3 regions of the Nonomuraea bangladeshensis genome follow, and region 1 is predicted to be linked to each of the others. Evidence: riboswitches for the same ligand, from Rfam matches in the RefSeq annotation. Region 1 holds a riboswitch; each other region holds the start of a gene.
What was found. A riboswitch is a leader RNA that binds a small molecule or an ion and turns the genes downstream of it on or off. The one in region 1 is predicted to bind S-adenosylmethionine.
Positions count from the first base shown of each region.

Region 2: linked by a shared signal. The riboswitch ahead of ABD292_RS32360 (GNAT family N-acetyltransferase) and the one ahead of ABD292_RS31215 (aminotransferase class V-fold PLP-dependent enzyme) in region 1 are both predicted to bind S-adenosylmethionine.
Region 3: linked by a shared signal. The riboswitch ahead of thrC (threonine synthase) and the one ahead of ABD292_RS31215 (aminotransferase class V-fold PLP-dependent enzyme) in region 1 are both predicted to bind S-adenosylmethionine.

Region 1 is NZ_BAAAMV010000009.1:408,424-411,686, reverse strand. It holds gene ABD292_RS31220 (DoxX family protein) at 1-603, shown strand, start outside; gene ABD292_RS31215 (aminotransferase class V-fold PLP-dependent enzyme) at 627-1,919, opposite strand; SAM riboswitch class IV at 1,963-2,078, opposite strand; gene ABD292_RS31210 (TerC family protein) at 2,193-2,960, shown strand; gene ABD292_RS31205 (cytochrome P450) at 2,960-3,263, shown strand, end outside.
Region 2 is NZ_BAAAMV010000009.1:620,582-623,844, reverse strand. It holds gene ABD292_RS32370 (cupin domain-containing protein) at 1-245, opposite strand, end outside; gene ABD292_RS32365 (GlxA family transcriptional regulator) at 298-1,308, shown strand; gene ABD292_RS32360 (GNAT family N-acetyltransferase) at 1,238-1,894, opposite strand; SAM riboswitch class I at 1,888-1,993, opposite strand; gene ABD292_RS32355 (TetR/AcrR family transcriptional regulator) at 2,030-2,689, opposite strand; gene ABD292_RS32350 (anthrone oxygenase family protein) at 2,772-3,239, shown strand; gene ABD292_RS32345 (CU044_5270 family protein) at 3,250-3,263, opposite strand, start outside.
Region 3 is NZ_BAAAMV010000027.1:27,208-30,470, forward strand. It holds gene ABD292_RS48305 (alpha,alpha-trehalose-phosphate synthase (UDP-forming)) at 1-1,060, opposite strand, end outside; gene ABD292_RS48310 (RNA polymerase sigma factor) at 1,092-1,646, shown strand; SAM riboswitch class I at 1,726-1,867, shown strand; gene thrC (threonine synthase) at 1,881-3,116, shown strand; gene ABD292_RS48320 (MoaD/ThiS family protein) at 3,140-3,263, shown strand, end outside.

The DNA.
Region 1 (3,263 bases):
ACGACGCAGATGTTCGGCGGGATGGGGATCCCGCTGCCCGGCGCGGCCGCCGGCTTCGCCACCGTGGTCGAGACCGTCGGCGGCGTCTTCCTCATTCTCGGGCTGCTGGTGCGGCCGGTGGCGTTGCTGCTGCTGATCGACATGATCGGCGCGATCGTCTTCGTGCACGGGAACAGGGGCGTCCTGGTGGGCGAGGGCGGATGGGAGCTGGCGGGCGCGCTCGGCGCGCTGTGCCTGCTGTTCCTGGCGCTCGGCGGCGGCCGGATCGGGCTGGACGGGCTGTTCGGCGCGATCTTCCGGCGCCGCGCGCGGCAGCGGGTCGCCGAGGACGAGCTGATCGAGCACCGGCGCGGCCCGGCCATGGGTCCGGGCCCGTCCAACGTCAACGTCAGACCCGGCGGCGCGGAGGGCGCCTACCAGCCGGGCGCCGGGGGGCCGATGACGCCCGCGGAGCCGGGGATGCCCGCCGAGCGGCCGGAGCCCCCCCGGCAGCCGGCCGCGCCGCGCACCCACGCGGGCGGCCTCGACGACGCGGACATGCGCGACATCGACGCCCTGGTCTCCGAGGACCAGCCGGAGCACCGCAAGCCGCCGAACCGCTGACCGGGCGCCCGGGTCGCCCGCGGTCAGCGGGAGACGATGGCGCGCAGAGCCTCGATGAGCCGGTCCACGTGCTCCTGCGTGGTCCCGATGCCGATGGAGGCCCGTACGGCCGAGGCCGTGCCGTCCTCGCACCCGCCGTCGGCCGTGCCCAGCAGGTGCCGGACGAACGGGTGCGCGCAGAACTTGCCGTCGCGCACCCCGATGCCGTACTCGCCGGACAGCGCCTCGGCCACCTCCCGCGCCGTGTGCCCGTCCACGGTGAACGACACGATGCCCACGCGCGGGTGGTCGTCACCCCACAGGGCCAGCTCGCGTACGCCCTCGATGGTGGCGAGCCCGGCCCGCAGCCGCGCGAGCAGCCGCTCCTCCTCGCGCACCAGCGCGGTCCAGCCGGTGGCGCTGAGCGCGTCGCAGGCCGCGGCGAGCGCGATCGCGCCGAGCACGTTGGGGGTGCCCGCCTCGTGGCGCGGCTCGGGGTCCTCGTGCCACTCGGCCTCCTCGCCCACCGCGCGCACCGCGCCGCCGCCCTTCAGGTACGGCTCCCCGCCCGCCAGCCAGTCCCCGCGTCCCACCAGCGCCCCCGCGCCGAACGGCGCGTACAGCTTGTGCCCGGAGAAGGCCACGTAGTCGAGGTCCAGGGCGGTCAGGTTGAGCCGCCGGTGCGGCACGAGCTGCGCGGCGTCCACCAGGATGCGCGCCCCGTGGCGGTGCGCGATGTGCGCCAGCGCGGCGATCGGCCACAGCTCGCCGGTGACGTTGGAGGCGGCGGTGACGACGAGCAGCTTGGGCCCGTCGATGGCGGCCAGCGCCTCGTCGGCGGCCCGTACGGCCTCGCCGGGGAAGGCGGGCGGGGCCAGCCGGACGGCCTCGCCCCAGGGCAGGAGCGAGGCGTGGTGCTCGGTGTCGAAGACCACGACGGTGGTGCCGGCGGGCAGGCAGCGGGACAGCAGGTTGGTGGCGTCGGTGGTGTTGCGGGTGAAGATCACGGCGTCGGAGGGGCGGGCGCCGACGAACGCCCGTACGGTGTGGCGGGCCTGCTCGTACCTGGCGGTGGTGAGCTGGGAGGCGTAGCCGGCGCCGCGGTGGACGCTGGAGTAGGCCGGGAGCGCGGCGGCGACGGCGGCGCTGACCGGCTCGAGACAGGGCGCGCTGGCGGCGTAGTCGAGGTTGGCGTACCGGACGAGGCGGCCGCCCTTGACCGGCACCTCCAGGTCGGCCCCGACCACGGCGGGGATGGGCCGGGCGCTCTCCGGCGCGGCGGCGGCGGGGGCCTCGGCGGGGGCGGCGGCGTCGTTGAAGATCGTCAGCGTGGGCACAGCACTGCTCCTCGGGTCATCGGACCCCAGGAAACGGCCTCGGAGCCCGCGCTTGCCCGCCACACCTCGTGACGGACCAGGTCTTCACCCGGGGCACCCCGCCGCGGACGCGAGGGTTGCCGGCCAGCTAGCCGGGGCTTGTCGCTGGCACTCATGACCTACGCCCGCACTATAACCGACACCCCGCGGCCGGACGCAAGCCCGTGAACTTATGCGGCGGGTAATGCGTTGTGCCCGAAAAGTTCTCGGCCCGCGTGTCACGGAGGTATGCAGATGTTGGACTGGGTCGCCGATCCCCAAATCTGGATCGGCTTCTTCACCCTCGTCACCCTGGAGATCGTCCTGGGGATCGACAACATCATCTTCATCTCCATCCTGGCCGGGAAGCTGCCGCCCGAGCAGCGCGACAGGGCCCGGGTGCTCGGTCTGGCCGCGGCCCTGGTCAGCCGGCTGCTCCTGCTGCTCGGCCTGTCGTGGGTGGTGCAGCTCACCGAGCCGCTGTTCACGGTGCTCGGGCACGAGATCTCGGGGCGCGACCTCATCCTGCTGCTGGGAGGGCTCTTCCTGCTCGGCAAGAGCGTCACCGAGATCGGTCACACCATGGACGGCCCGGCGGGCAAGGACGGCAAGAACGCCGCCGCCGTCTCGTTCACGTCGGTGATCGTGCAGATCATGGTCCTGGACGTGGTCTTCTCGCTGGACTCGGTCATCACCGCGGTCGGCATGGTGGACGAGCTCGGCGTGATGATCGCGGCGGTCGTGGTGGCGGTGCTGGTGATGTTGTTCGCCTCGGGGCCGATCAGCCGTTTCGTGGACCAGCACCCGAGCGTCAAGATGCTGGCGCTGGCGTTCCTGGTGCTGATCGGCGTGGTGCTCGTGGCCGAGGGGCTGGACCAGCACATCCCGAAGGGCTACATCTACTTCGCGATGGCGTTCTCGGTGGTCGTGGAGCTGCTGAACATCCGGGTGCGCAGCAAGAACGCCAGGCAGCGGCAGGTGGAGGCTGCCGAGCAGGAGGGGGAGCCTCCTAAGATGCAATAGTGCGCTTTGACCCCTGGAATCCGGATTTCGTAGCCCACCCGTACCCGGTCTACGACGAGCTGCGGCGCGAGCGGCCCGTCTGCTACTACGAGCCCACGAACCAGTGGCTCGTCTCCCGCCACGCGGACGTCAACGCCCTGCTCAGGGACCGCCGCCTGGGCCGGTCGTACCTGCACGTGGCCACGCACGAGGAGTTCGGCAGGCAGCAGGAGCCGGAGTTCCAGGAGCCGTTCTGGCGGGTGATCAGGGCGGGCATGCTGGACGTCGAGCCGCCGGTGCACACGAGGCTGCGCCGGCTGGTGT
Region 2 (3,263 bases), 210 kb from region 1:
GTGAACACCGAGCCCGTGGGCAGCCGGACCGTACGCTCCCCGCCGGGCTCGCGCAGCGCGATGTCCAGCTCCCCGTCGAGCACCAGGAAGAACTCGTCGGTGTCGTTGTGGACGTGCCAGACGTGCTCGCCCTCGACCTTCGCGACGCGTACGTCGTAGTCGTTGACCCGCGTGACGATCCGAGGGCTCCACAGGGCGTCGAAGGAGGCCAGGGCCTGGCTGAGTGCGATGGGTTCGAGGTTCACGAGTGCATCCTGACCCACCGGACCCGCCCGGCGTGAGTGCTAGGAATAGCACATGCCGCAAGAATCCTCGCACACCGCCTCGGACGCGCACCGGGTCGTCGTGATCGTGGACGAGAACTCCAACCCCTTCGAGCTGGGCTGCGCGACCGAGGTCTTCGGCCTCCGTCGGCCCGAGCTCGGCCGCGACCTGTACGACTTCCGCCTGTGCTCCCCCGAGCCGCGCACCCTGATGCGGGACGGGTTCTTCACCCTCACGGGCGTCGCCGGCCTGGAGGCGGCCGACGCGGCGGACACCCTGATCGTCCCGAACCGTCCCGATGTCGAGGTGCCCAGAAGAACCGCCGTGCTCGACGCCGTCCGCCGGGCGCACGCGCGTGGCGCCCGCCTGGTCGGCTTCTGCAGCGGCGCCTTCACCCTGGCCGAGGCCGGGGTGCTCGACGGGCGCCGGGCCACCGCGCACTGGCAGTGGGCGGACTCCTTCCGCGCCCGCTTCCCTTCCGTCCGCCTTGAGACGGACGTGCTGTTCGTGGACGACGGCGACATCCTCACCGCCGCGGGCAGCGCGGCCGCGCTCGACCTCGGCCTGCACATCGTCCGCCGCGACCACGGCGCGGAGGTCGCCAACTCGGTGAGCCGGCGGCTGGTCTTCGCCGCCCACCGCGACGGCGGGCAGCGGCAGTTCGTGGAGCGGCCGGTGCCCGAGGTGCCTGACGAGTCCCTGGCGCCCGTACTCGCCTGGGCCCAGGAGCACCTGGACGCCCCGCTCACGGTGTCCGACCTCGCGGCCCGCGCCTCGGTCAGCGCGGCCACCCTGCACCGCCGCTTCCAGGCGCAACTGGGCACCACCCCGCTGGCCTGGCTGACCGGGGAACGCCTCGCCCTGGCCTGCCGGCTGATCGAACGCGGCGAGTCCCGCTTCGAGACGGTCGCCCGGCACACCGGCCTGGGCACGGCCGCGAACCTTCGCGCGCTGATGCGCCGCAGGATCGGCCTCACCCCCCTGCAGTACCGCCACCGCTTCGGCCCGGGCCAGGCGCCGACGCCGAGGCCAGCCGGGTCATGAGCGTCCGCCGGACGGCCGGCCAGTCGGACGAGACCACCGCGAACATCGCCGAGTCCCGCAGCATCCCCTCCTCGCCGGGCGCCCACGACATCGACCAGTTGCGAAGGACCCCCTCGAAGCCGATGCCGAGCTGCTCCAGCGCACGTCGGCACCGGTGGTTGCGGGCGTCGGTCTTCAGATCGACCCGCGCGACGCCGATGCTCTCGAACGCGTACGCCAGCAGCAGCAGCTTCGCCTCGGCGTTGATCCCGGTGCCCTGCGCCGACGCCGCGAGCCAGGTGAAGCCGATCTCGATCGCCCGTAGGGAGTCCGGCCGGTCCGGCCACGGCCGCGGGTCCCAGAACGCGGTGCACCCCACGGCTTTCCCGTCACCTACGCGGATCTGGGCGAACGGCGTCAGCCCGTCCCTGGCCAACTGCGCCGCGACATACCCCCGCATCCCGGACCCTCGGGGAACCAGCGTGAACCCGTAGGACGCCCTGTCCTCCTCGGCGGCCTCCGCCAGGTCGGCCGCGTGTTCCATAGTCAACGGCTCCAGCCGTACCAGGGAACCGGCGAGCACGGGAACGTCGAGCTGAACGCTCATCAGACCTTCCTCATCGTTCCTGGCGTTGGCACCTTGCCCGAGCTGGGCAGGTTGCCGGACCGTCACAGGGCCAGGCCCCTCAGATCCTCTGGATGATCGTCGAAGACCGATCCTTCCCAACGACCGCCGGCAGCGTCAAGCCTGGAGGAGGGTGGCCGCGAGGATCCCGGCCAGCCATTCCTCGTACTCGGCCTCGCTCCACCCGCAGACCTCGGTCAGCTTCTCGAAGTTCTCCGTCGAGGTGAGGACGTAGATCTGCTCGGCCGCCCTGGCAGGAGTGAGGCCCGGCCGCAGGGCCCCGAGCGCGTGCAGATGGTGGGCCGGCCCGTGGCTGCCCTTCAGCCGCTCACGTTCGATGTCGGCCAGGACCTCCTGGAGCCCCGCGTCGGACGGGGAAGCGGCGGCGGCCGCGCGCAGGACGCGGTGCACGGGCTGGATGCGCCGGAGGATCCCGGTGGCCATGGCGGCGTACCGGGCCAGCTTGCGTGCGGGGTCGGGTTCGTCGATGATCGCCTGGACCTCGGGGCGGTCGCTCTGCGGCAGGGGCCGGGCGTCGCCGGCCAGCGTGATGTCGTAGACGAGCTTGGCCAGGGCGGGCTTGCCGCCGGGGGAGGACGTGTACAGCGTCTGGAGCGCCACCCCCGCCTCGCGGGCGACCTCGGCCATGGTCGTGTCCGCGTAGCCCTTCCTGATCATGAGTTCCCGCGCCGCGCCCGCGATCCTCTGCCGCGTGGCCTCGGCCTGCTCCTGTCGCAGAGCGCTGGAGTAGGGACGGCGCTTCTTCCGCTCAGTCATCGCCAGCCATACTCCCAGAACCATATTGACTAGAAGCCCTTCCAATGAAAGCGTCTGTCTATACCCAACTCCCGGAGATGCGATGTCCTTGGTGCTGACCGCGGCCAGGATGGTCGCGCTGCTGCTGATCGGCCTGTACGCGGGCGGCGTCGTCTTCGTCCTCCTCGCCCCGTCCGTGGCCCGCCTGCCGGGACCTGCCTACGTCCGGTACTGGCAGGCGCTCAACGTCGACTACGGCCGCGCCATGCCGCCGCTGCTGCTGGCCGGCATCGCGGCGCTGATCGTCGCGGCCGCCCTGTCGTGGCCCCGCGGATGGTTCGCCTTCGGCCTCACCGCCGCCGCCCTGATCCTGGTGATCCTCACCGTGGCCCTCACCCTGGCGGGCCTGGAGCCGCTCAACCGGCTGGCGGACGCCTGGGACCCCGACCTCCTGCCCGCCGACTGGGAGGAGAGCCGCCGTCGGTGGCTGAACCTGCACCTCGTACGGACCGCGTTCGCGCTCGCGGCGTTCGCCTCCCTGATCACCGTCCAGACCTTCGACCGCCCCTGAAGAGCGGCCTTCAGCGCGGGAACT
Region 3 (3,263 bases), on a different contig from region 1:
CCTCGGTGGCGAACTCGTTCTCGATCTCCTGGGCGCAGCGCTGCACCGAGGCGGTGTACTCGCGGTATTCCGGCAGGTCGTGCCGGCTCGGGTAGGCGAAGGCCAGGTGCACCACGCGGCCGTGCCACTCGGGATGGGCGGCCAGGAACTCGCCGTAGGCCACCAGGCCGCGCACGATGTTCTTCGACAGCTCGGTGCGGTCGATGCGGACGATGAGGCGGCGGTCGCCGACCTGCTCCCTGATCGCCGTGATGTGCGACTCGACGTCGGGCTCGCCGGCCCGCTCCCACAGCGCCGCGCCGTCCACCCCCAGGCTGTGGACGCCGATCCTGGTGGTGCGGCCCTCGTGGGTGACGCTGCGGGCCGCCCGGTCGACCTCCGCCCCGAGCACCGCCTCGCAGCAGTCCATGAACGCCGCCGCCCACCGCTCGGCCAGGAACCCGGCGTGGTCGGCGCCGAGTATGCCCTCCAGGACCTCGCCGGCCACCTCGTCGGGCAGCAGCGAGAAGTACTCGGGCGGCGCCCACGGGGTGTGGCTGAAGTGCGCGATGCGCAGGTCGGGCCGCTCGGCCCTGAGCATGGCGGGGGTGAGCGTGAGGTGGTAGTCCTGCACCATCACGCGGGCGCCGTGGCCGGCCTCCTCGGCGAGGGCGAGCGCGAAGGCGCCGTTGTAGTCGCGGTAGGACTCCCACTCGCGGGCGAAGCGGATGCCGAAGCTGGGCGCGTTGGGGATGTCGTAGAGCAGGTGGTTGACGAACCACAGGGTGGAGTTGGCCACGGCGTTGTAGGCGCGGTGGAACGTGGTCGCGGGGATGTCGAGCATGCGCAGCGGCCCGGTGTCGTAGCCGGCCTGGTCGAGCCGGCCGCCGGGGGACAGGCGCACGGCGCCGCGGTCGTCGTCGGACAGCGCCGCGCAGACCCACAGGACCCCGTCGTCCTTGGCGACCCCGGACAACCCGGAGACGAGACCGCCGCCGCCCCGTCTCATGATGAGAACACCGTCGTCGGAGACGGTGAAGGAGACCGGCCCTCTGTTGGAGGCCACGAGGACGCTGTTCATCGAAGCTCCTTCCGATCATAGGATCGCAGCTATGGCGCTTGATGAGCTAACCGAGGAACTCGCCCGATCCGCCGCCGCTGGAGATCATCGCGCGCTCGGCGAGTTGCTGGCCAGGATCGAGCCGGATGTGATGCGCCACTGCTCCCGGATTCTTCCGTACCACCAGGATGCCGAGGAGGCGTCGCAGGACACCCTGCTCGCGGTGGCGCGCAACATCGGCCGCTTCGAGGGGCGGGCCAGGTTCAGCACCTGGCTGCACATCGTGACGGCCAACTGCGCGCGCACCACCTACCGGTCGCTGAAGCGCAGGGCGGCCGAGCAGACCTCCGACGAGCTGCCGACGCAGAAGCCCGACGCGCGGCGGGTCAGCGTGATCGCCGGCTCGCGGCTCGACCTGCTCGACGCGATGGAGGCGCTGGAGGCCGACAAGCCCGATCTCGCGCAGGCGCTGGTCCTGCGCGACATCGTGCAGCTCGACTACAACGAGGTGGCCGAGCAGCTCGGCATCCCGCTGGGCACCGCGAAGTCGCGCATCCACCAGGCGCGCAAGTACGTCCAGGCGGCGCTGGGTGACGACTATCGGTGAGACGCCCCGTCTCATTCTTTGAGACAGGTGGTCGTTCCCGCCGCTTCGGCGGGTAGAGTCGTGTGCAACAACTTCATACAGCTCATCCAGAGGGGTGGAGGGACCGGCCCTGCGAAGCCCCGGCAACCCTCCCGGCTTTCGACTCGCGACCTGGCGAGGCCGACCGGGACAAGGTGCCAATTCCGGTTCGCGGTCAAGGTGGCCGTGGGCGAAGATGAGGGAAGGCCTCGCTTCATGTCGCACGACTTTGGTCCTGCCGTCGCTCTGTCCTGCCGCGAGTGCGGCGCCCGTTACCCGCTCGGGCCGAGCTTCGCGTGCCTGGAGTGTTTCGGGCCGCTCGAAGCGGCCTACGAGTTCGGCCGGGTGACCCGCGAGGACATCGCCGCGGGCCCGGCCAACATCTGGCGCTACCGCTCGCTGCTCCCGGTCCCCGTCGACGTCGCGAGCAAGCCCAACATGAACCCCGGCTGGACGAAGCTGGTCAGGGCGGGCAACCTCGGGCGGGCGCTCGGCATCAAGTCCCTGCACGTCAAGGACGACTCCGGCAACCCCACCCACTCCTTCAAGGACCGGGTGGTCGCCATCGCCGTCGAGGCGGCGCGCAGCTTCGGCTTCCACACGCTCTCCTGCTCCTCCACCGGCAACCTCGCGGGCGCGGTGACCGCCGCAGCGGCGCGGGCCGGGCTCGACGCCTGCGTGTTCATCCCGGCCGACCTCGAAGAGGCGAAGATCGCCATGGCCCGGGTGTTCGGCGGCAAGCTGATCGGCATCGACGGCACCTACGACGAGGTCAACCGGTTCTGCTCCGAGCTGATCGGCGACCCGCTGGGCGACAAGTGGGGGTTCGTCAACGTCAACCTGCGGCCCTACTACGCCGAGGGCTCCAAGACGCTCGCGTACGAGATCGCCGAGCAGCTCGGCTGGCGGCTGCCTGAGCAGATCGTCATCCCGATCGCCTCGGGCTCGCAGCTCACCAAGATCGACAAGGGCTTCAAGGAGCTCATCGCCCTGGGCCTGGTCGAGGACACCCCCTACAAGGTCTTCGGGGCGCAGGCCGCCGGGTGCTCGCCGGTGTCGGCGGCCTACAAGGCGGGGCACGACGTCGTCCAGCCGGTCAAGCCCAACACCATCGCGAAGTCGCTGGCGATCGGCAACCCGGCCGACGGCCCGTACGTGCTGGACATCGCCCGGCGCACCGGCGGGGCCGTCGAGGACGTCACCGACGCCGAGGTCGTGGCCGCGATCAAGCTGCTGGCCTCGACCGAGGGCATCTTCGCCGAGACCGCGGGCGGCGTCACCGTGGGCGTGCTCAAGAAGCTCGTCGAGACGGGGCGGCTCGACCCCGAGGCGGAGACCGTGGTCCTCAACACCGGCGACGGCCTGAAGACGCTGGACGCCATCGCCGGCGAGTCGTCGCGGCCCACCGCCGTGATCAAGCCGTCTCTCGACGCGTTCCGCGCGGCTGTCTGACAACCAGGAAAGGCGAGATAACCATGAGCGTTACTGTTCGGATTCCCACCATTCTGCGCACCTACACCGGCGGAAACGCGGAAGTGAGTGGCGAAGGCGCGACTCTTCGTGACGTGCTCGCCAAGCTCGATGCCGACTACCCGGGCA